2 regions of the Micromonospora sp. A200 genome follow, and region 2 is predicted to be linked to the other one. Evidence: predicted binding sites of a transcription regulator. Region 2 holds the regulator's gene; the other holds the start of a gene.
What was found. The regulator HrcA, encoded in region 2, represses chaperone genes, less so after heat shock. The targets are predictions, from matches to a motif close to GGTTNGCACNCTCNNNNNGAGNGTGCNAACC.
Positions count from the first base shown of each region.

Region 1: a site for HrcA is predicted at 4,779-4,809, ahead of groL (chaperonin GroEL). Genes of this name have one in related genera too.

Region 1 covers NZ_JARXXY010000026.1:59,868-70,853, reverse strand. The annotation lists gene M2302_RS23580 (S8 family serine peptidase) at 1-1,537, shown strand, start outside; gene M2302_RS23575 (GNAT family N-acetyltransferase) at 1,584-2,504, shown strand; gene M2302_RS23570 (hypothetical protein) at 2,654-2,896, shown strand; gene groL (chaperonin GroEL) at 2,959-4,581, opposite strand; gene M2302_RS23560 (hypothetical protein) at 4,857-5,900, opposite strand; gene M2302_RS23555 (cold-shock protein) at 6,004-6,207, opposite strand; gene M2302_RS23550 (GNAT family N-acetyltransferase) at 6,428-6,958, shown strand; gene paaN (phenylacetic acid degradation protein PaaN) at 7,232-8,905, opposite strand; gene M2302_RS23540 (GNAT family N-acetyltransferase) at 9,008-10,027, opposite strand; gene thrC (threonine synthase) at 10,438-10,986, opposite strand, start outside.
Region 2 covers NZ_JARXXY010000010.1:182,927-193,912, forward strand. The annotation lists gene M2302_RS12650 (PhoH family protein) at 1-303, opposite strand, end outside; gene M2302_RS12655 (serine hydrolase domain-containing protein) at 511-1,884, opposite strand; gene M2302_RS12660 (histidine triad nucleotide-binding protein) at 1,881-2,240, opposite strand; gene M2302_RS12665 (SDR family oxidoreductase) at 2,287-3,048, shown strand; gene M2302_RS12670 (16S rRNA (uracil(1498)-N(3))-methyltransferase) at 3,352-4,086, opposite strand; gene dnaJ (molecular chaperone DnaJ) at 4,088-5,230, opposite strand; gene hrcA (heat-inducible transcriptional repressor HrcA) at 5,306-6,328, opposite strand; gene M2302_RS12685 (DUF4870 domain-containing protein) at 6,564-7,217, shown strand; gene hemW (radical SAM family heme chaperone HemW) at 7,263-8,486, opposite strand; gene M2302_RS12695 (enoyl-CoA hydratase-related protein) at 8,506-9,315, shown strand; gene M2302_RS12700 (hypothetical protein) at 9,423-10,286, shown strand; gene M2302_RS12705 (MOSC domain-containing protein) at 10,367-10,986, opposite strand, start outside.

The DNA.
Region 1 (10,986 bases), on a different contig from region 2:
CGACCCGGAGGAGGTCTCGGTCCTCCTGGCCACCACCCGCGACGTGCCGTTCTGGGTGGCCGCCGCCGCGGTCGCCGGGCTCGGCGTCGCGGTCCTGCTCGCCGTCGGGTACGGCGTCCTGCTGGCCCGGCCCCGGGCGGTCACGCCCAGCCGGCGGGTGGCCGTGCTGGCCGCCGGCGTGCTGCTGGCCGCGGTCGGGGTGGTCGACGTGGTCCCCGGGCAGCCCGGGCTGCACGGCGAGCGGCTGCTGGTGGTGCTGCGCGAGCAGGCCGACCTGACCGGCATCCCGGCCGGTACGCCGGGCCGGGCCGGTCGGGACGCGCGCGCCGCCGAGGTGTACCGCCGGCTGGTCGCCACCGCCGAGCGGACCCAGGGCGACCTGCGCCGGAAGCTGTCCCGGCTGCGCCTGAGCCCGAGGCCGTACTACCTGGTCAACGCGATCGAGATCGACGGCGGTCCGGCGGTGCGGGCCTGGCTGTCGGGCCGTCCCGAGGTCTCCCGCGTGCTGCTCAGCCAGCGGGTACGGCCGTTGCCCGCCCCCGCCCCGACCACCTCCGGCAACGCGCCGGCGCCGGCCGGCCCGGCCTGGAACATCCGGCTGCTCGGCGCCGACCGGGTCTGGTCGGAGCTGGGGGTGACCGGTTCCGGCGTGGTGGTCGGCAGCTCCGACTCGGGGGTGGACGGCCGCCACCCGGCGCTGGCCGACGGCTTCCGGGGCGGCGACGACTCCTGGTACGACCCGTGGGACCGCACCCGCTCCCCGAACGACGCGGGCGGGCACGGCACCCACACGGTGGGCAGCGCGGTGGGTCGGGACGGCATCGGGGTCGCCCCGGGCGCGCGCTGGGTGGGCTGCGTCAACCTCGACCGCAACCTCGGCAGCCCCGCGCACTACCTGGACTGCCTCCAGTTCATGCTGGCCCCCTTCCCGTCCGGCGGGGACCCGTTCACCGACGGCCGTCCGGCGCGCGCGCCGGACGTGCTGACCAACTCCTGGGGCTGCCCACCGATCGAGGGGTGCGACCCGCGGGCGCTCCGGCCCGCCGCCGACGCGCTGGCCGCCGCCGGCATCCTGGTGGTCGCGGCGGCCGGCAACACCGGCCCGTACTGCGGCTCGATCGCCGACCCGCCCGCGCCGTACCCGGACGTGTTGACCGTCGGCGCGGTGGACCGGAACCGCCGGGTGACCCTCTTCTCCAGTCGCGGACCGGCCCCGGGCGGCGCGGCCAAGCCGGACGTGCTCGCCCCGGGCGCGGGCGTGCTCTCCGCGATGCCGGGCGGCGGCTACGCCACCCTGGACGGCACCTCGATGGCGACGCCGCAGGTGGCGGGCGTGGTGGCGCTGATGTGGTCGGCGAACCCGGCGCTCGTCGGCGACCTGGAGCGCACCCGCCGGATCCTGCGGGAGACGGCGAGGCCCGCGCAGCCGAGCTACCGCTCCCGCGCACCGCAGGACGCCTGCGGCGGGGACGCGAACATCACCGGTGCGGGCCTCGTCGACGCGTACGCGGCGGTGCGGGCGGCCCGGGCCGGCTGATCGGGTCTTGCGCCCACCCGTGGTGGTTGATCTAGGGTCGGCCACCATGGAGTTCACCCTCGCCGACCTGCCCGCCGACCGGGTCCCCGCCGTCGTCGCGCTCTGTGGACGCGCGCTCGACCTGCCCGAGGACGCCGCCGAGGCGGAGTCCGTGGTCACCGCCCTCTGGCCCCGGGCCGCGGCCGACCGGACGGTGCTGGCGGTCGGGGCGTACGCGGGGGACGAACTGGTCGGGGTGCTGATCGGATCGGTCTCGGCGGCGGAGGAGCGCCTCGGGCACGTGGACCTGCTGGCCGTCGCGCCGCAGTGGCGGCGCCGGGGGGTCGGCCGGGCGCTGGTGGCCGAGGCGGAACGGCGGCTCGCCGGCCTCGGCGCGGCCGAGCTGCTGCTGGCCGGGAACCCGCCGTACTACGCCTGGCCGGGCATCGACGTGCGGTACACCCCGGCGGTCTGCCTGGCGCTGGCGCTCGGCTACCGGCAGGACCGTACGGCCTGGAACATGACCGCCGACCTGTCGTACGACGGGTCGCCGGCGCTGCGCACGACGGAGCCGGCGGAGGCGAGGCTGGCCGGCCAGGGCGTGTCGGTACGCCGGGCGGAGCCGGCGGACCTGCCGGCGCTGGCCGCGTTCGCCCGCTCCACCTTCGGCGGCGCCTGGGACGGCGAGCTGGCCGGCTCGGTCGGCCGCGCCGACGCAGGCTGCCACCTCGCGGAGCGGGACGGCGAGATCCTCGGCTTCGCGGCCTGGGGCTCGTCGCGGCCGAGCTGGTTCGGGCCGATGGGCACCGCGCCGGCGGCGGCGGGCTCGGGCATCGGCGGGGTGCTGCTGCGCCGCTGCCTGCGCGACCAGCACGAGGCCGGGATCAGCGCGGCGCAGATCGGCTGGGTGGGCCCGGTGCCGTTCTACTCCGGCAGCGCGGGCGCCCGGATCGAGCGGGTCTTCTTCCTGTACCGCCGCACGCTCTGACGGCCCTGCCGGCCGGACGGGCGCGGCGCGCGCCCCGGGAAAGACCGCGAGATATCGATAAACGGGCGAATGGGATATAGACCCTGATAATGCCATTCGCCCGCATGTGCGATGGCCGCCCCCTACCGTTTCGGTAGAGGAGGCGACCCATGACCACGGACGACGAACAGACCGACGATCCGGTGCCCCGCACCTGGGCTCCGGTCGGCGACCCGCCCATCGCGGTGCCGTTCGACCGGCGGGACTACGGCGACGCGGAGCAGCTCGCCGAGATGACCGGCGTCGACGAGCCGGAGGCCGAGGAGCTGGTGACCGTGGTGGACGAGCCGGTCGCCATCCGCCCGCCGTACGACCGGGCGCAGAAGCGGCGTAACCAGCGCAGCCTGCCCTGAGGAGACGGAAAGGGGCGGACCGCTCGCGCGGCCCGCCCCTTTCGGCGTTGGTGGAGCTGGACTCAGAAGTCCATGTCCCCGCCACCCGGACCAGCCGGGGCGGCCGGGGTCTTCTCCGGCTTGTCCGCCACGACGGCCTCGGTGGTGAGGAAGAGCGCCGCGATCGACGCGGCGTTCTGCAGCGCCGAGCGGGTCACCTTGGCCGGGTCGATGATGCCCGCGGCCAGCAGGTCGACGTACTCGCCGTTGGCGGCGTTGAGGCCGTGGCCCGGCTCGAGGTTGCGGACGTGCTCGACGACCACGCCACCCTCGAGGCCGGCGTTGACGGCGATCTGCCGCAGCGGGGCGTCCAGCGCGATCTTGACGATCTGCGCGCCGGTCGCCTCGTCGCCGGTCAGGTCCAGCTTGTCGAAGGCGGTCTTGCCGGCCTGCACCAGCGCGACGCCACCACCCGGGACGATGCCCTCCTCGACGGCGGCCTTCGCGTTGCGGACAGCGTCCTCGATGCGGTGCTTGCGCTCCTTGAGCTCGACCTCGGTGGCCGCGCCGACCTTGATCACCGCAACACCGCCGGCCAGCTTGGCCAGGCGCTCCTGCAGCTTCTCGCGGTCGTAGTCGGAGTCGCTCCGGTCGATCTCGGCCCGGATCTGGTTGACCCGGCCCTGGATCTGCTCGGCGTCGCCGGCACCGTCGACGATGGTGGTCTCGTCCTTGGTCACCACGACCTTGCGGGCGCGGCCCAGCATGTCGAGGCCGACGGCGTCCAGCTTGAGGCCGACCTCCTCGCTGATGACCTGGCCACCGGTGAGGATGGCGATGTCGGCCAGCATGGCCTTGCGGCGGTCACCGAAGCCCGGCGCCTTGACGGCGACCGACTTGAAGGTGCCCCGGACCTTGTTGACGACCAGGGTGGCCAGGGCCTCGCCCTCGATGTCCTCGGAGATGATCAGCAGCGGCTTGCCCGACTGCATGACCTTCTCCAGGATCGGGAGCAGGTCCTTGACCGACGAGATCTTGCTGTTGACGATCAGGAGGTAGGGGTCGTCGAAGACGGCCTCCATACGCTCCGGGTCGGTCATGAAGTACGCGGAGATGTACCCCTTGTCGAAGCGCATGCCCTCGGTGAGCTCGAGCTCCAGGCCGAAGGTGTTGCTCTCCTCGACGGTGATGACGCCTTCCTTGCCGACCTTGTCCATCGCCTCGGCGATGATCTCGCCGACGGTGTTGTCACCGGCGGAGATGGAGGCGGTGGAGGCGATCTGCTCCTTGGTCTCGACGTCCTTGGCGAGCTTGAGCAGCTCCTCCGAGACGCTGGCCACGGCGGCCTCGATGCCCCGCTTCAGGGCGATCGGGTTGGCGCCGGCGGCCACGTTGCGCAGGCCCTCGCGAACCAGGGCCTGGGCCAGGACGGTCGCCGTCGTCGTGCCGTCACCGGCGACGTCGTCGGTCTTCTTGGCGACCTCCTTGACCAGCTCGGCGCCGATCTTCTCGTACGGGTCCTCGAGCTCGATCTCCTTGGCGATGCTCACACCATCGTTGGTGATGGTGGGGGCACCCCACTTCTTCTCGAGCACGACGTTGCGGCCCTTGGGGCCGAGCGTCACCTTCACGGCGTCGGCGAGCTGGTTCATGCCCCGCTCGAGGCCGCGGCGCGCCTCTTCGTCGAACGCGATCATCTTGGCCATACGGCGTTGTCCTCCTGGACACTCACGGGCCACCCGAGTGTTTGTGCCCCGGATGGGCCGCCTGGTGTACGCACCTTGGGACGTCGCCACCTGGCGACGACGACGTCCTTCGGCCGGGCCGGATAGCCCGCGACGACCGGCCGTGTGCCCCATCGGCGTCTCCAACGCCGCTGGAACCTTGGCCCCACCGTCCCGACCACTGGCACTCACGGTATGCGAGTGCCAATGACTTGTTTAGCACTCTCCCCTGCCGAGTGCAAGCGCACTCGGGCCGGTCAGCCGAGTTCCGCCGCCAGTTGCGCGGCGTTCACCGGCCCCTCGTGGGCCCGCTGCTCGGCGTACGCCACGACCAGCCCGACCAGCTGGACCAGGTAGACCGGGACGACCAGCACCGCGGCCAGCGTGACCACCACGACGGCGCCCACCGCGGTGCCCGGCGCCGCGAACGGGTCGGTGCCCAGCGGCGCCGTGCCGACGGCCTCCAGCACCACGCCCAGCACGCCGCCGAGGACGACCACCACCGCCACCAGCCCGACCCGGCCCAGCACCATGCCGAGCCGGTCGTGGAAGAAGCGGAACGAGCGGCCGATCGGGTTCTGCCGCTCGAAGAGGTAGACCGGGCCGGCCAGGGCGAGCGCGAAGGCGAGGTAGACGCCGGGTAGCACGCAGCAGCTGAGACCGACCGTGACGAGCAGGCCGACCAGCAGGGTCCAGCCGTACAGCCCGGGCGCCCGGCGCAGGCCGTAGCGCAGCGCGCCGCCGAGGTCGGCCGGCTCACCGGCCGCCTGCCGGGTGACCACCCAGGTGCCGGCCGCCCAACCCACGCTCTGCACCAGGTACAGCAGCAGGACGGCGACCAGCGTCGCGCCGCCGAAGGTGAGGAAGTCACCCAGGTAGCCCGGGGGCAGCGAGCCGTCGGCCGGCACCTGCGAGGACGGCTCCAGCCCGAGGGAGATGATCGAGACCACTGCGGCGGGGAGCGCCTGGGTGAGCAGCATGATCGGCAGCAGCGTGCGCCAGCCCCGACGCAGCGCGCCGGCGCACCGGGTGAACCAGCCGTCGACGCCGGCGTGCGGCGGGTTCACCAGCGGGTCGGCCGGGTCCCAGCCGCCGGCGGCCGGCCAGCCGTACGGCAGGTGGCCGGCGTACGGCGGGTAGCCCGGCGGGAAGCCGGCGTACGGGTCGGCGCCGGGCGGGTAGCCGCCGGTGGGCGGGAAGACCCAGCCCTGGTACGGGCCGGCGGGCCCGACCGGGCCGCCCGGCGCGGGCGGGTCCACGGGATCGGGTCCGGGCGGACCCGACGGGGACTGGTCGGACATGAGCACTCCTCAGCGACGGCTGGATCGGCCCACGATCTTCCCTGGTGCCCGCCCGCGCCGCTGCCCCGTGGGGGGCCGGCCGACGAGCGGAACCGGACGCGACTCAGGGGATGACGCGCACCCGCTCGGCCTGCGGGCCCTTCTGGCCCTGGGCGATGTCGAACTCCACCCGCTGCCCGTCGTCCAGCGCCTTGTAGCCGTCCATCTCGATGGCGGAGAAGTGGACGAAGACGTCCTGGCCGCCGTCGACGGCGATGAAGCCGTAGCCCTTCTCGGCGTTGAACCACTTCACGCTGCCCTGTGCCACGGTGCACTTCCTCACTCTGCGCGGCGTTCCACGACCCCGGGCCGGCGGACCGGCACCGGAGGACCACCGCTTCGGCGATCGGTGAGGGCCGCTGAATCGGTGACCGAAATCGCACGCTACACGAGGCGTGACGGCCGCGCACGACCACAAATCGGGCATATTCCGGTGCTCCGCCGACCGTCCGTCCATCGGCGGTGGTCGCTGCGGTATGCATGCGGACATGACACCTGCCCCGGCCCCGCCGGAAGCCCGGAGAGCCACCGTCCGCCGGGTACGCCCCGAGGACGCCGCCCGGATGCGGGCGCTGCGGCTGGAGATGCTCGCGGACGCGCCGCTGGCGTTCCTGGAGACCGTCGCCCAGGCCGCCGCCCGCCCGCACGCCGACTACGCGGCCCGGATCGCCGCGGTCTCCCGGGGCGACCACACCGCACAGTTCGTCGCCGACCCCGGTGGCCGGCTGGTCGGCCACGCCGGCGGCACCGTCTCCCCCGACGAGCCGGGCCTGACCGTCGTCTACGCCGTCTACGTGACCCCCACCTGGCGGGGCAGCGGCCTGCTCGCCGACCTGATCGACGGGGTGGCCGCCTGGTCCCGCGCCGCCGGCCGCCCGGAACTGCTGCTGGAGGTGGTGGTCGGCAACGACCGCGCCTACCGCGCCTACCAGCGGCTGGGCTTCACCGACACCGGCGTACGCGTGCCGCACCCCACCGTCCCCGCCATGCGCGAACTCCAGATGCGCCGCCCCGCCTGACCCCACCGGAGACATCACGCAGGGCAGCACCCCGACGAGCCACACCCCGCTGGAGGCAGTGCCCGGCCCGCCCAGGGACAGGGGACACGACGCAGGGCAGCACCCCGATGAGCCACACCCCCGGTCCCGGCAGCGACGCCCCAAGCGCACCCCGCACGGGTTTCCGGGGGAGCCCGCCCGCGGAAGGATCACGCCTGACCGCCTGGAGCGGGCGGGCTCCCCCGGAAACCCCGACCTGGACCAAAGGCGAAGGCCTAGCCCCGAGACGAAGGCCTAGACGTGCCGCCGGCTCTGCACGATCCGGAACCGGTTCGCCACGTACGCCCCATCGGTCAGCGCGGCGTTCGCGGCCGGGTTGGCGCCGCTGCCGTGGAAGTCCGAGAACGCGGCCGACTGGTTCACGAAGACCCCGCCGGTCAGGTTGCAGGACAGGTGCACGCCGACGTCGACCGCGGCGGCCTCGGTCGCGTCCAGCACGGCCTCGTCGGTGGAGTAGACGGCGGCGGTCAGCGCGCCCTTCTCCCCCACCGTCGCGCGCATGATCTCCAGGCTGTGCGCGGTGGAATCGGTGGCGATGACGAAGGAGATCGGCCCGAACCACTCCCGGCCGTAGGTCGCGGTGTCGTCGGCGGCCAGCTTCACGATGGTCGGCGTCCGCACCACCGCGCCGGGCAGCGCCGGGTGCTCGACGGTACGCGACTCCAGCACCGGCTCGCCGACCTTGGTCACCTCGTCGAGCCGCTCCAGCACCCCGACGTTGACGATGGCGCCGGTCAGCTCGACCCCGCGCGCCGGGTCGGCGGTGAGCTTGCCGACCGCGCCAGCGATGCCGGCGGCCACCTCGTCGAAGCTCTTGTGCCCCTGGTCGGTCTCGATGCCGCCGGCCGGGATGAGGATGTTCTGCGAGGTGGTGCACATCTGGCCGCTGTACAGGGTCAGCGTGAAGCCGAGGTTGCGGCACAAGCCGGCGAAGTCGTCGGTGGAGTCGATGACCACCGTGTTCAGGCCGGCCTTCTCGGTGTAGACGGCCGCCTGCCGGGCGTTCGCCTCCAGCCAGTCGCCGTACTCGGTGGAGCCGGTGAAGTCGACGATCTTCACGGCGGGGTGCAGCGCCAGGGTGGAGGCGAGCTTCTCGCCCGGCCCCTCGGGGGCGAGCAGCACCAGGTTGGGGTCGAACCCGGCCTCGGCCAGCACCTCGCGGGCGTACCGGACGGTGATGGCCAGCGGCAGCACCGCGCGCGGGTGCGGCTTGACGACCACCGGGTTGCCGGTGACCAGCGAGGCGAAGAGACCCGGGTACGAGTTCCAGGTGGGGAAGGTGTTGCAGCCGATCACCAGCGCCACGCCCCGGGGCACCACGTGGAACGTCTTGGTCATCCGCAGCGGGTCGCCCTTGCCGGCCGCCTTCTCCCAGCCGGCCGTCCCCGGGTGCCGGGTCATCTCGGCGTACGCGTAGGCGAGCGCCTCCAGCGCGCGGTCCAGCGCGTGCGCGCCGCCGGCCTGGAAGGCCATCACGAACGCCTGGCCGCTGGTGAACTGCACCGCGTTGGCGAGCTCGAAGATGTGCTTGTGCAGCCGGTCGAGGATCTCCAGGCAGACGCCCACCCGGGCCTGCGGGCCGGCGTCGCGCCAGGCCGGCAGGGCGGCGGAGGCGGCGGCGACCAGCTCGTCGGCGGCGGCGTGCGGGTAGCGCACGTTCAGCTCCAGCCCGAAGGGGCTGGTCTCGGTGGCGACCCGGTCGCCCGAGCCGGGCTGGTCGAGGGGGAAGTCGCCGTTCAGGTACGCCTCGAAGGCGGCCTTGCCGTCGGCGGCGGCGGTCTCGCCGTACACCCGGGGGCTGGGTGACTCGGGATAGGCGGACCAGTATCCCCGCTCCGTGATGGCGGTCAGCGCACGGTTCAGGGTGTCGGCGTGCCTGTCGTACAGGGGGTGCGGGGTCTCCGTCATGCCCGCCATCATGCAACAGGTTGGTCCCAGATCAGTAGAGCAGTGTCACAAGTGGGATCGTCACCCGCCGCTCGGTCCGGCCGCCCGCTGGTTCCCCGGCGGTCAGAGCGTCAGTTGCCACTCCGTCGAGGCGTCGACCGGCCGGAAGCCGAGCTCCTCGTTGATCCGGATCATGTGCTCGTTCTCCGCCGCGTTGAAGGTGTCGATCGCGCGCAGCGCCGGTTCGTACGCCAGGGCGTGCCCGAGGTTCTCGATCTTGGTGAGCAGACCCAGCCGGTGGCCGCGGTGGGCCGGGTCGACGATGGTGATCTGCTGCCAGGCGTGCCAGTCCGCGCTGGCGCCGAGGCTGAGCATGCTCCAGGCGACCAGCCGGCCGGAGCGCTCGTCGACCGCCGCGACGTGGTAGCGGCGGCTGCCCCGGAGGTCGAGCGCCCGCTCGGTGCCCCGGATCCGGTCCGCGTCGACCCGCTCCTGCTCCCACTCGAGGTCGCCCAGGGGCGCGTCGGTCATCAGCCGGCCCTCCAGGTAGGCGACGTCGTCGACGTACTCCTCGGGGGTGGCCTGCTGCCAGCGGACCGTGCGGTAGCCGGCGGCCGCGCTCCGGGCGCCGGCCAGCAGGGTGTCCAACGCGGCCCGGTCGAGCGTGGTGGTGTCCAGCCGGCGGCGTACCGCCGCCAGCGCGGGGCGGGCGCCGACCGCCGCGGCGAAGGCCGCTCCGGCGGGGTCGCGGGCCGGGCCGCCGGGCAGGGCCGAGACGACCTCCCCCACCACCCGCTTGCGCCCCGCGTCGCGGAGCAGCCGCACCCCGTGCTCGTGCAGCGCCCGGCCGACGCCCCGCCGCCGGTACGCCGGGTGCACCACCAGTTCGGCGACGGCGTTGTCGGTGTTGTCCAGTTGCGGCAGCTCGAGGCGGAGCCAGCCGGCCGGCACCCCGTCGAGCCGGGCCAGCGCCCAGTGCACGACGAGGCCCGGCATCGGGTGCCGGACCAGCGCCTCGAAGCGCCGCCGGCAGTACGGCGGGAGGTCCGGCGCGTCCGCGTCGGTGACCGCCGCCCCGATCCGGTACGCCGCGTCGACGGCGGTCTGGTCGGTCGGCTCCAGCGCCGTGAGGGAGATGCCCATGCCGGTGAGCCTGCGGCACCGGAAAGCGAACGGGCCAGCGATTTTCTCGCTGGCCCGTTCGGACGTTGGTCGGGAGGGACGTCCACACAACGCCTCCGGCGTTGGGTCGTAAGAACTCAAAGTCTCCGGCGGATCGCCCTCCCGCACGGAGCATCTTGCGCCGTCCGGTTCCTGTCGTCAAGTCCTTGTCGGCGGGTTTTCCACACTCACAGCGAAAAGCCAGTTACCCGGCGGATCGACCCGATCCCCCGTCCGGGCGATCCGCCCATCCCCCGCGCGGCCGACCCCTCGCCCCGCTCCGGCTGCGCGGGCCGCCCACCGCCGCCCCCGTTTGCGGCGTGTCGCGGTGTCCCGGCGGCGGGAGGGCGCGACACGCCGCAAACGGGGGTCGATCAAGCGGGCCGGCGGCGTCAGGCGAGGAGGCCGGCGTCGCGGGCGGCGCGCAGCGAGGGCTTGATCCGGTGGGTCGGGCCGACCTGGCCGGCGACCGCGTCGATGGTCTTCAGGCCCTCGCCGGTGTTGAACACGACGGTCTCCGCGGTCGGGTCGAGCCGGCCGGACTCGACCAGCTTGCGCAGCACCGCCACCGTCACCCCGCCGGCCGTCTCGGCGAACACCCCGGTGGTCCGGGCGAGCAGCCGGATGCCGGCCCGGATCTCCTCGTCGTCCACGTACTCCATCCAGCCGCCGGTGCGGCGCACCGCCTCCAGGGCGTAGAGGCCGGCGGCCGGGTCGCCGATGTTGAGCGACTTGGCGATGCCGGTCGGCTTGACCGGGACGATGGTGTCGCTGTCGCCGTGCAGCGCGACCGCGATCGGGTTGCAGCCGGCGGACTGGGCGCCGAAGACCTTCCAGCCACCGGTCGGCGCCTCGACCAGGCCGATCTCGACCAGCTCGGAGAACGCCTTGTCGATCTTGGTGAGCAGCTCGCCGCTGGCCATCGGGATGACCACCTGGGC
Region 2 (10,986 bases):
CCGCTCCGCGCTGCCCTGCTCGAGCATGCCGACGGTACGCCGGACGGCGTCAGTGGTCAGGGTCTCGCCTTTCTCGATCAGTTCGAGCAGCTCGCTGAAGAGGCGCTCGGCGAGGGCGTTGTCCGCGGGGGCACCGGTGATGGTGATCTCGTTGCCGCGCACGTGCACGTCACTGTCGACCGAGCGTTCGACGAGGCGCAGGATCTCGTCGCCCGCGCCGAGCAGGTTGACCATGATCTTGGAATCGGGAACGGTGATCCTGGTCTGCACCCGGGGCGGGCCGGGAGGTGGGGTGCCGGTCATAAATCGGGCCGTCGGGCCCTGCGCCACCTGCTTCCGATCTCGGGCGCCGGCCCTGCTGGCGCGGCGTGCGGACGTTACACCCATCGTATCCGCTCAACCCCGACGGCACCGCGTCCATTTCCGCCCGCCCACGGGGGCGGGCGCAGGGTAGGCGATACCTCCCGGCGGCACCCACACCACGCACCCGCGCCCAGGGCCGGGGTCGGGTCAGCCGGCGCGGAAGTCGTACCGGTCGAAGGCCTCCTGACGGCGGGTGAAGCGGTAGGTCGCCCAGTGCATCCGGACCACCGTGCCGTGCTCGTCCCGGGTCAGCCGCAGCAGCTCGCCGACCTCCCGCCCGGCGACCGTCCGGAAGACGTCCGGCGCGTCCGGCAGCGGCGCGAAGACCGCCGGGGGCTTCCCCGCCGGGTCGTCGGCGCCCCGGGCCCGCAGCGCGCCGTCGTGCCAGCTGAAGACGTACTCGAAGCCCTCGCCCCACCAGCGGCCCAGCATCCCGCGCAGCGGCCCGGGGGCGGGTTCGCCCGGCCGCCACGGGGTGACGTCCGCCGGGTCGTGCTCGGCGGACGCGGCGAGCAGCCGGTGCGGCAGGTCGAAGACCTCCGCCGCGGTGCCGGAGGAACCGAGCACCGCGCAGCCCATCGCGCCGGCCGTGCCGTCGCCGCCGCGCCGGCCGTAGACCGCGGCGAGGAAGCCCGGCATCGCGCCGTCGTGCCCCACGTGCACCACCCGGTCCGGGTACGGCACCAGGATCAGGCCGAGCCCGAAACCGGCCGCCCAGAGCGTCTCGTCGGTGGTGGTCAGCGGCCAGCGCATCTCGTCCAGCGAGGCCGGGGCGAGCACCGCACCGGCCGGGTCCAGCGCCACCGGGTCGGCCAGGAAGGCCGCCCACCGGGCCATGTCGGTCGCGGTGCTCCAGAGCTGGGCGGCCGGGGCGATCGCGCCGAAGTCGGTCGGCGGCTCCGGGTGCGCCTCGTCGGAGTAGGCGTCGACCAGGAACCCGGTGGCCGCCGCCGGCCCCGGCGTGACCGAGGTGGCGGCCAGGCCCAGCGGGGTCAGCACCCGCTCGGTGAGCACCTCGGCCCAGCAGTCGCCGCGCAGCTCGCCGACCAGCCGGCCGAGCAGCGCCATGCCCAGGTTGGAGTAGTGGTAGCGGCGACCGGTCGGCAGCACCCGCTCGGCCCGGGCCAGCTCGGCGACCAGCTCGTCCGCGCCGGGGGCGCGCAGCGTGTCCCAGACGTCGCCGTACGGCTCGCGTTGCAGGCCGGCGGTGTGCGACAGCAGTCGGCGTACGGTCAGCTCGCCGTGCGCCGGCAGCGGCAGGTGACGGCCGATCGGGTCGTCCAGGTCGAGCAGGCCGTCGTCGCGGCACTGCATCACCAGCACCGAGGTGAAGGTCTTGGTCACCGAGCCGATCCGGAACCGGGTGCCCGGGCCGAGGTCGGCGTCGGTGCCGGTGCCGCCGACCTCGCAGGTCCACAGCGGCCGGTCGGCGCGGTGCAGGGCCGCCGCCAGAGCGGGCACCCGGGCCTGCGCCTGCACCCGGCGCACCATCCGGGCCAGCCGGTCGGGCCCAGCCGTCACGCGACGTTCCGGGCCAGCATCGGGCCGAGCGGCGCGCCGCCGAGCAGGTGCGCGTGGACGTGGAAGAGCTCCTGGCCGCCGTACGCGCCGGTGTTGAACATCAGCCGGAAGCCGTCACCGAGCAGCCCCTCGTCCTCCGCCACCGCGGCCGCCGTGGCGAGCAGGTCGCCGGCGAGCTTCGGGTCGCCCTGCCCCAGCGTGGCGACGTCGGCGTAGTGCTCCTTCGGAATGACCAGCACGTGCACCGGCGCCTTCGGATCGAGGTCGCGGAAGGCGAGGGTGGTGTCGGTTTCCCGGACGATGGTGGCCGGGATCTCCCCGGCGGCGATGCGGCAGAACAGGCAGTCGGATCCCATCGGGGCATGGTAAGGCGTGCCGCGCGCCTCGGGCATGATGTGCCGCGTGACTTCACGAGCGGTACTGGTGACGGGGGCGTCGCGCGGCATCGGCCGCGCGGTGGCGAGGGCGTTCGCGGCGGCCGGGGACCGGGTGGCGATCCACCATCGGGACTCGGCCGAGCTGGCCGAGGCGCTCCGCGCCGAACTGCCCGGCGACGGTCACGTGGTGGTCCGCGCGGACCTCACCGACCCGGCGGCGGTACGGGCCATGGTGGACGACGCCGCCGCCCGGCTCGGGGGGCTCGACGTGCTGGTCAACAACGCCGGCGTGTACGGCGAGCGGGACGCCCCGCACCCGGTCTTCGGCGCCTCGTACGAGCAGTGGCAGCGGCAGTGGCGGCGGGTGCTGGAGACCAACCTGACCGGGGCGGGCAACGTCACCTGGTGCGCCGCCCAGCACATGCGGGAGCGCGGTGGCCGGGTGGTGAACGTGTCGTCGCGGGGCGCGTTCCGGGGCGAGCCGGACCAGCCCGCGTACGGCGCCAGCAAGGCCGGCCTGAACGCGCTCGGGCAGTCCCTCGCCGTCGCGCTCGCCCCGTACGGCATCGCGGTCGCCACGGTCGCCCCGGGCTTCGTGGCGACCGACATGACCACGGAGCACCTGACCGGCGAGCAGGGCGACGCGATCCGGGCGCAGAGCCCGTTCGGCCGGGTGGCCCGCCCCGAGGAGATCGCCGCCGCCGTGCACTGGCTGGCCAGCCCCGAGGCGCAGTGGGCCTCCGGCACCATCGTCGACCTCAACGGCGCCTCCTACCTGCGTACCTGACGCCGGCCGCCGACAGGTCGCCCGCCCAGACCCTCCCGAGGACCGCCCGGACCGGGGACGGCGCCGTCGACGAACGGTGTCTCCCGGCGTCCCGGCATCGGGGCATCGGGGCATCGGGGCATCCCGGCAGGGTCGCCGCCAGGGGATGTTCGTGTGAGCGATATGCCTGTGCGGCATAAATATGCCGCACAGGCATATCGCTCGGCTGTGGTCATCGAGGAGGCGGCCACTACCCTTCGTAGTCAACGCACTCGCGGCGTCCCGGCGGCCGGCGGGGCGTGAGCAGCCCTGCTGAAGGACGACCTACCAGCGGCCGAGGCGGGTGGCCAGCACGCTCAGTGCGGCCACCCCGGCCGTGGAGGTGCGCAGCACCGACGGACCGAGCCGCACCGGGCGGGCGCCGGCGTCGGCGAAGGCGGTCAGCTCGACCGGGGCGATGCCGCCCTCCGGGCCGACCACCAGCACGATCTCGCCGGTGCCGGGCAGCTCGGCGGTGGTCAGCCGATCCTCGGCCTCCTCGTGCAGCACGAACGCGGCACCGGCGCCGGCGATCCGCCGCACCACGGTCCCGGTGGACTCGTCCGGGGCGCCGGCCACCACCGGCAGCCAGGGCCGGCGGGCCTGCTTGGCCGCTTCCCGGGCGGTCGCCACCCACTTGTCCCGGGCCCGTACGCCCCGGTCGCCGCGCCACTGGGTCACCGAGCGGGACGCCGCCCAGGGCACGATCTCGTCCACCCCGACCTCGGTCATCGCCTGCACGGCCAGCTCGCCCCGGTCCCCCTTGGCGATGCCCTGCACCACGACGATCCGGGGGACCGGCGCGTCGGCGTACCCCCGGGAGGTGACCCGCACGTCGAGGGTGCCCCGGCCGACGGCGGTGACCAGGGCGGCGGCCGTGCCGCCCCGGCCGTCGGCCAGCAGCAGCTCCTCGCCGACGCGCAGCCGCTGCACGGTGGCCGCGTGGTGGCCCTCCGGACCGTCCAGGGTCAGCGTGTCGCCGGTGGGCAGCGCCTCGACCAGGAACAGCGGCGCGGACACCTCAGGCGTGCCCGTTGAAGGCGTCGCGCATCCGGGAGAAGAAGCCGCCCTGCTTGGTCAGCTCGGCGACCTCCTCGCCCCGGGTCTTGGCGAAGTCGCGCAGCATCTTCTCCTGGTCGGCGTCGAGCTTCGTGGGGGTCCGCACGTCGAGGTGGACGTAGAGGTCGCCCCGGCCGGTGCCGCGCAGGTGCGGCACGCCCCGGGCCCGCAGCCGCAGCGTGCTGCCCGGCTGGGTGCCGGCCTTGACGTCGACCGTCTCCTCGCTGTCCAGCGTCTTGATGGTCAGCCGGGTGCCGAGCGCGGCGGCGGTCATCGGCACGGTGACCCGGCAGTGCAGGTCGTCGCCCTTGCGGGAGTACACGTCGTGCGGCCGCTCGTGGATCTCCACGTAGAGGTCGCCGGCGGTGCCGCCACCCGGGCCCACCTCGCCCTGCTGGGCGAGCCGGATCCGCATGCCGTCCTCGACCCCGGCGGGGATCTTGACGGTCAGCGAGCGGCGGGTGCGCACCCGGCCGTCGCCGGCGCAGGTCGGGCAGGGGTGCGGGATGGTGGTGCCGTACCCCTGACAGACGGTGCAGGGGCGGGCGGAGACCACCTGGCCGAGGAAGGTGCGCTGCACCGACTGCACCTCGCCCCGGCCGCCGCACGCCTCGCAGGTGGCCAGGTGGGTGCCGGCGGCGGTGCCGGCGCCGGCGCAGGTGGTGCAGAGCACCGCGGTGTCGACCGTGATCGGCGCCTCGACGCCGAACGCGGTCTCGTGCAGGTCCAGCTCCAGCCGCAGGATCGCGTCGGCGCCCGGCCGGGTACGCGGTCGCGGCCCCCGGGCGCCGCCCGCGGCGCCGCCGAAGAACGCGTCCATGATGTCCTGGAAGCCGACGAACGGGCCCGCGCCGCCGGGGCCGCCCGGCCCCGCGCCGCCGCCACCCGGGGCGAGCGGGTCGCCACCCAGGTCGACGATCTGCCGTTTCCGGTCGTCCGAGAGGACCTCGTACGCGGCGTTGATGTCCTTGAACTTCTCCTGGGCCTCCGGGTCCGGATTGACGTCCGGGTGGAACTGCCGCGCCAGCTTGCGGTAGGCGCGCTTGATCTCGTCGTCGGAGGCTTCCCGGCTCACGCCGAGAATGCCGTAGTAGTCCCTGGCCACTGCGTTCGGTGTCCTCATGTTCGTCTCGCGTTGCGCCGGTCGTCGGCCGGAGCCGGTGCCGGCCCCTGCCCTGGATCAGTTCTGGGCCAGCAGTTCGCCCACGTAGCGTGCCACGGCCCTCACCGTGGCGATGGTGCCGGGGTAGTCCATCCGGGTGGGGCCCAACACGCCCAGCCCGCCGAGCGCGGTCGCCCCCGGCCCGTAGCCGGTGCTGACCACGGAGGCGGCCCGCAGGTTGTCGATCTCGTTCTCGTCGCCGATCAGCACCCGGGTGGTGGTCGACTCGGCCTCGCCGATCAGCTTGAGCATCACCACCTCCTCCTCCAGCGCCTCCAGGATGGGCCGCAGCGAGCCCTGGAAGTCGAGCAGGCCGCCCCGGGTGAGGTTCGCGGTGCCGGCGAGCGCGATGCGCTCCTCGTGCCGTTCGACCAGGGTCTCCAGCAGCACGGTGGAGAGCGTGGTCATCGCCCCGCGCAGGTGCGGCGCGGACTCGTCGACCAGCGCCTGGACCAGCGGCGGGGTCTCCGACAGCCGGCTGCCGACCAGCTTCTCGTTGACCAGCCGACGCAGGTCGGTGACGTGGTCGGCGGGGATCGGCGCGGGCAGCTCCACCAGCCGCTGCTCGACCCGGCCGGTGTCGGCGATCATGACCAGCATCAGCCGGGTGGTGGAGATCGGCACCAGCTCCAGGTGGCGCACCGAGGAGCGGGCCAGCGACGGGTACTGCACCACGGCGACCTGCCGGGTCAGCTGGGCCAGCAGCCGCACGGTGCGGTGCACCACGTCGTCCAGGTCGACGGCGCCGACCAGGAAGCGCTCGATCGCCCGGCGCTCGGCCGGGCTCAGCGGCTTGACCCGGGACAGCCGGTCGACGAAGAGGCGGTAGCCACGGTCGGTGGGCACCCGGCCGGCACTGGTGTGCGGCTGCCGGATGTAGCCCTCCTCCTCCAGCACGGCCATGTCGTTGCGCACCGTGGCCGGCGAGACGCCGAGCTGGTGCCGCTCGACCAGGGCCTTGCTGCCGACCGGCTCCTGCGTGGCGACGTAGTCCTCGACGATCGCGCGCAGCACGGCGAGCTTGCGGTCGTCGAGACCCAATCTCCCCACCTCCTGACGCACGTCGGCCCGGAGCGGCTGAGGCGCCCCGGGCGAGCGCACTGGCACTCGACTGTAGCGAGTGCCAGTCTACGTCGGCGTCCCCGCTGACGCGATGATCAGCGACGGACCACGGGTGCGCCCCGCCACCCGGACAGCGCGCCAGGGCCGATCATCCGGACATCCGGGGCGGTGTCGCTCTGGTGAGGGCTTGCCGGCAACCCCTACCGTGACGTCCATGACTGAACCACCTCGCCCTCCCGGAGCGGGGGACCCCGGCGACCGCCCGGACCCGACCGCCCCGTCCGGCTCGTCGTACGAGCCGCCCACCGCACCACTGTCCGGGGCACCCGGGGCGGGCGGCTATCCCCCGCCCGGTGGCTATCCGCCACCCACCGGTGACCAACCGCCGTCGGGCGGCTACCCACCGCCGGGTGGCTACCCACCGCCGGGTGGTTACTCCGCGCCGGGCGTCGGCTATCCGACCGCGGGCGGGTACGGCGCTCCCGGCGGCGGCTACGGCGCCCCGGGCGGCGGCTACGCCACCGACGACGACAAGACCTGGTCGCTGGTCGCGCACTTCGGCGGCCCGGTCGGCGTGATCGTGGGCGGCAGCCTGCTCGGCTGGGTGGCGCCGCTGATCGCGCTCTCCGCCAAGGGCCAGCAGTCCCCGACGGTGCGGGCGCACGCCACGGCCTCGCTGAACTTCCAGATCACCTGGGCGATCGCCAACGTCATCGGCTTCGTCCTGGCCATCGTCACCTGCGGGGTGCTCTTCTTCATCCCGATCCTGACCGCCCTGGTGCCGATCATCTTCGGCATCATCGGCGGGGTGAAGGCCACCGAGGGTGTGGTCTACCGCTACCCGGCGAGCTACGCCTTCAAGAAGTGACTCGGTCCCGGCCGGCCCCACCCGGGCCGGCCGGGCCGCGCGGGATCAGGGCAGCAGGTCGCGGACCACGGCGTCGGCCAGCAGCCGCCCGCGCAGGGTGAGCACCGCCCGCCCCGCCGCGTGCCCCGCCGGGTCCAGCAGGCCGTCGGCCAGCGCCCGCTCGGCACCCACCCGACCCGCCGGGTCGAGGGCGTCCAGCGGCAGGCCGGAGGCGAGCCGCAGCCGGAGCATGACGTCCTCCATGTGCGCCTCGCCGGCGGTCAGCACCTCCCGGGCCAGGCCGGGCGACTCCCCGGCGGCCAGGCGCTTCGCGTACGCGGTGGGGTGCTTGACGTTCCACCAGCGCACCCCACCGACGTGGCTGTGCGCCCCCGGGCCGAGGCCCCACCAGTCCGCGCCGGTCCAGTAGAGCAGGTTGTGCCGGCACCGGGCCGCCTCGGAGCGGGCCCAGTTGGAGACCTCGTACCAGGAGAAGCCGGCCGCGCCGAGGGCGGCCTCCGCGGCCAGGTACCGGTCCGCCGCCACGTCGTCCGACGGGTACGGCAGCTCGCCGCGCCGCATCCGGGCGGCGAGCCGGGTGCCGTCCTCCACGATCAGGGCGTACGCGCTGACGTGGTCCACCCCGGCGGCGACGACCTGGTCGAGGGAGGCGGCGAAATCCGCCGCGCTCTCCCCCGGCGTGCCGTAGATCAGGTCCAGGTTGACGTGGTCGAACCCGGCGTCGCGGGCCTCCAGCGCGGCGGCGACCGCCCGGCCGGCGCTGTGCCGGCGGTCGAGGATCGCCAGCACCCCGGGCGCGGCGGACTGCATGCCCAGGGAGATCCGGGTGTAGCCGGCCGCGCGCAGGGTGCGCAGCGACTCCGGCGTGACCGACTCGGGGTTGGCCTCGGTGGTCACCTCGGCGTCGGCGGCCAGCCCCCAGGTGCGGTCGATGCCGTCCAGAATCCGGGCCAGGTCGTCGGCGGGGAGCAGGGTCGGCGTGCCACCGCCGACGAAGACGGTGTCCACCCGGGGCGGCGGGGTGTCGCCGAGGACCCGGGCGGCCAGCGCCAGCTCGGCCAGCACGGTGTCGGCGTACGACTCCCGGTCGGCGCCGCCGCCGAGCTCGGCCGCCGTGTAGGTGTTGAAGTCGCAGTAGCCGCAGCGGCTGGCACAGAACGGCACGTGGACGTACACGCCGAAGCCGCGCGCGCCGACCGCGCTCAGGGCGGTGGCGGGCAGCGACCCGTCGACGGGGACGGTCTCGCCTTCTGGAAGGACGCCGGGCATGGCCACTAGTGTGCCCGGCATGACCTCTCCCGACCGCCTCGTGCGGGTCGCCACGGCCCGTGGGGTGACCACCCTCACCCTGGACAGCCCGCACAACCGCAACGCGCTCTCCACGCCCCTGATGACCGAGCTGCTGGCCGGGATCGCCGCGGCGGTCGCCGACGACGCGGTACGGGTGATCGTGCTGGACCACACCGGGCCGGTCTTCTGCTCCGGCGCGGACCTGAAGGAGACGGCCGCCGCGTACGCCAGCGGGAGCGTGCCGGCCGGGATGCTCGGCGACGTGCTGGCGGCGGTCTGGGAGTGCCCGAAGCCGGTGCTGGCGAAGGTGGCCGGGCCGGCGCGGGCCGGCGGGCTGGGCCTGATCGCGGCGGCCGACCTGGCGGTCTGCGCCGAGGAGGCGACGTTCGCCTTCACCGAGGTGCGGATCGGGGTGATCCCGGCGGTCATCTCCGCCACGGTGCTGCCCCGGCTGCACCCACGCGCGGCGGCCGAGCTCTACCTGACCGGGGACACCTTCGACGGCCGGCGGGCCGCCGAGATCGGCCTGGTGACCGCGGCGGTGCCGGCGGACGGGCTGGACGCGGCGGTGGAGCGCTACTGCGCCTCGCTGGTGCGCGGCGCGCCGAAGGCGCTGGCCGGGGCGAAGGGCCTGCTTCGCCGCCCGGCCCCCACCGACCTGCCCGGCGAGATCGCCGAGCTGTCCGCCCTCTCCACCGGCTACTTCCTCTCCGAGGAGGGCCGCGAGGGCGTGCTCGCCTTCCGCGAGAAAAGATTGGCTCGATGGGTGGCCGCTCTGGACGGTGGTCCGGCAGACGGGGCGCGGTAGCACCGGTTCGGGGCCTTTCTCTCCTTTGCTCCCGAAAACGTGAACCGGTCGGCCGACCCGGCTCGCCTTTTCGGGCACGTACGCTGGGGATGACCGTGAAACAGGAGGTGCGGGTGCGAAGTCGGGCAATTGTCGCAGTCGGTGTCGTCTTCGCGGTCGTCGCTCTCCTCGGGGTCTGGGTCGTCGTCCGTCAGCTCGGCGGCCAGCTCCGGCTCCCCGTTGCCAGCCGCAGCTGCACCGTCCAGGCCGACGGCACGGTGCTGCTCGACGCCGACCAGATGGCGAACGCGGCGACGATCGCGGCGATCGGTATCCAACGGCAGATGCCCGAGCGGGCGGTGGTGGTCGCGCTGGCCACCGCGTACCAGGAGTCGGGCCTGCGCAACCTCTCCGGCGGCGACCGGGACTCGATCGGCCTGTTCCAGCAGCGGCCGAGCCAGGGCTGGGGCACCCCGCAGCAGATCCGCGACCAGCGGTACGCGGCCAACCGCTTCTACGCCGCGCTGAAGAAGGTGCGCGGCTGGGAGGAGATGCGGGTCACCGACGCGGCCCAGGCGGTCCAGCGATCGGCCTTCCCGACGGCGTACCAGAAGTGGGCGGACGAGTCCGAGGTGCTGACCCGCGCCCTGCTCGGCGAGGCGACCGGCGCGGTGGCCTGCACGGTGAGCCGGACGCCGGTCATGCGGGGCGAGGCGGCCGCGGCGGCGCTGACCCGCGGCCTCACCCTGGACTGGGGGCTGCCGGGCACCGGCACGGTGGCCGCGCTGACCGGGCTCACCGTGCCCGCCACCGACCGTCGCGACGGCTGGCGGTACGCCCACTGGCTGGTGTCGCACGCGCCCGACCACGGGGTGAAGCGGGTCCGCTTCGCCGGCCTGGAGTGGACCGCCGAGAACGGCACCTGGGCCAAGGTCTCCGACGGCCGCCCGGCCGACGGCCAGGTGCTGGCGGAGGTCTTCGCCGAGGGCTGACCCCGGTCGCCGGCACCTCGCGGCCCCGACGCGGACGCCGGTCTACCGGTGTCGCCCGGCCCGAGGCCCGAGGCCCCAGCTCAGGGGCGGGTGCCGGCCACCCGGCGACGGACCTTCTCCAGGACCGGCTCCGGCAGCTCGGCGGCGTCCAGCAGCCGGGGCAACAGCTCCGGTTCGAGGTTCATCGCCCGGAACACCTCGCCGACGGTGACCCCGTGCGCGGGCCGGTCCACCACCTCGACCGGGTCGCCCGCGCCGACCTCGCCCTCGCGCAGCACCCGCAGGTACGCCCCGGGCGCCGCCCGCACCGTGAACCGCTTGATCAGGTCGGGTACGCCCCAGAACCCGGCGAAGGTGGTGCAGGGGGTACGCGGCTTGGTCACCTGGAGCACCGCCGAGCCGATCGCCCACAGCTCGCCGATGACCGCCCCGGTCACGTCCACCGCCGAGGTGGTCAGGTTCTCGCCGAACCCGCCGGGCGGGACGGTGCGCCCCAGCTCCGCCGACCACCACTCGGCGTCCTCCCCCGCGTACGCGTAGACCGCCTGGTCGGGGCCGCCGTGGTGGGCCCGCTCGCCGATGAAGTCGCCGGCGACCCCGTCGGCGCGCAGCAGCACCGGACCGTCGACCGGTCGCTTGTCGATGCCGGTGCGGCCGCTCGCGTCGCCCGCCCACTCCGCCTCGGTCACCACGCCGAGGT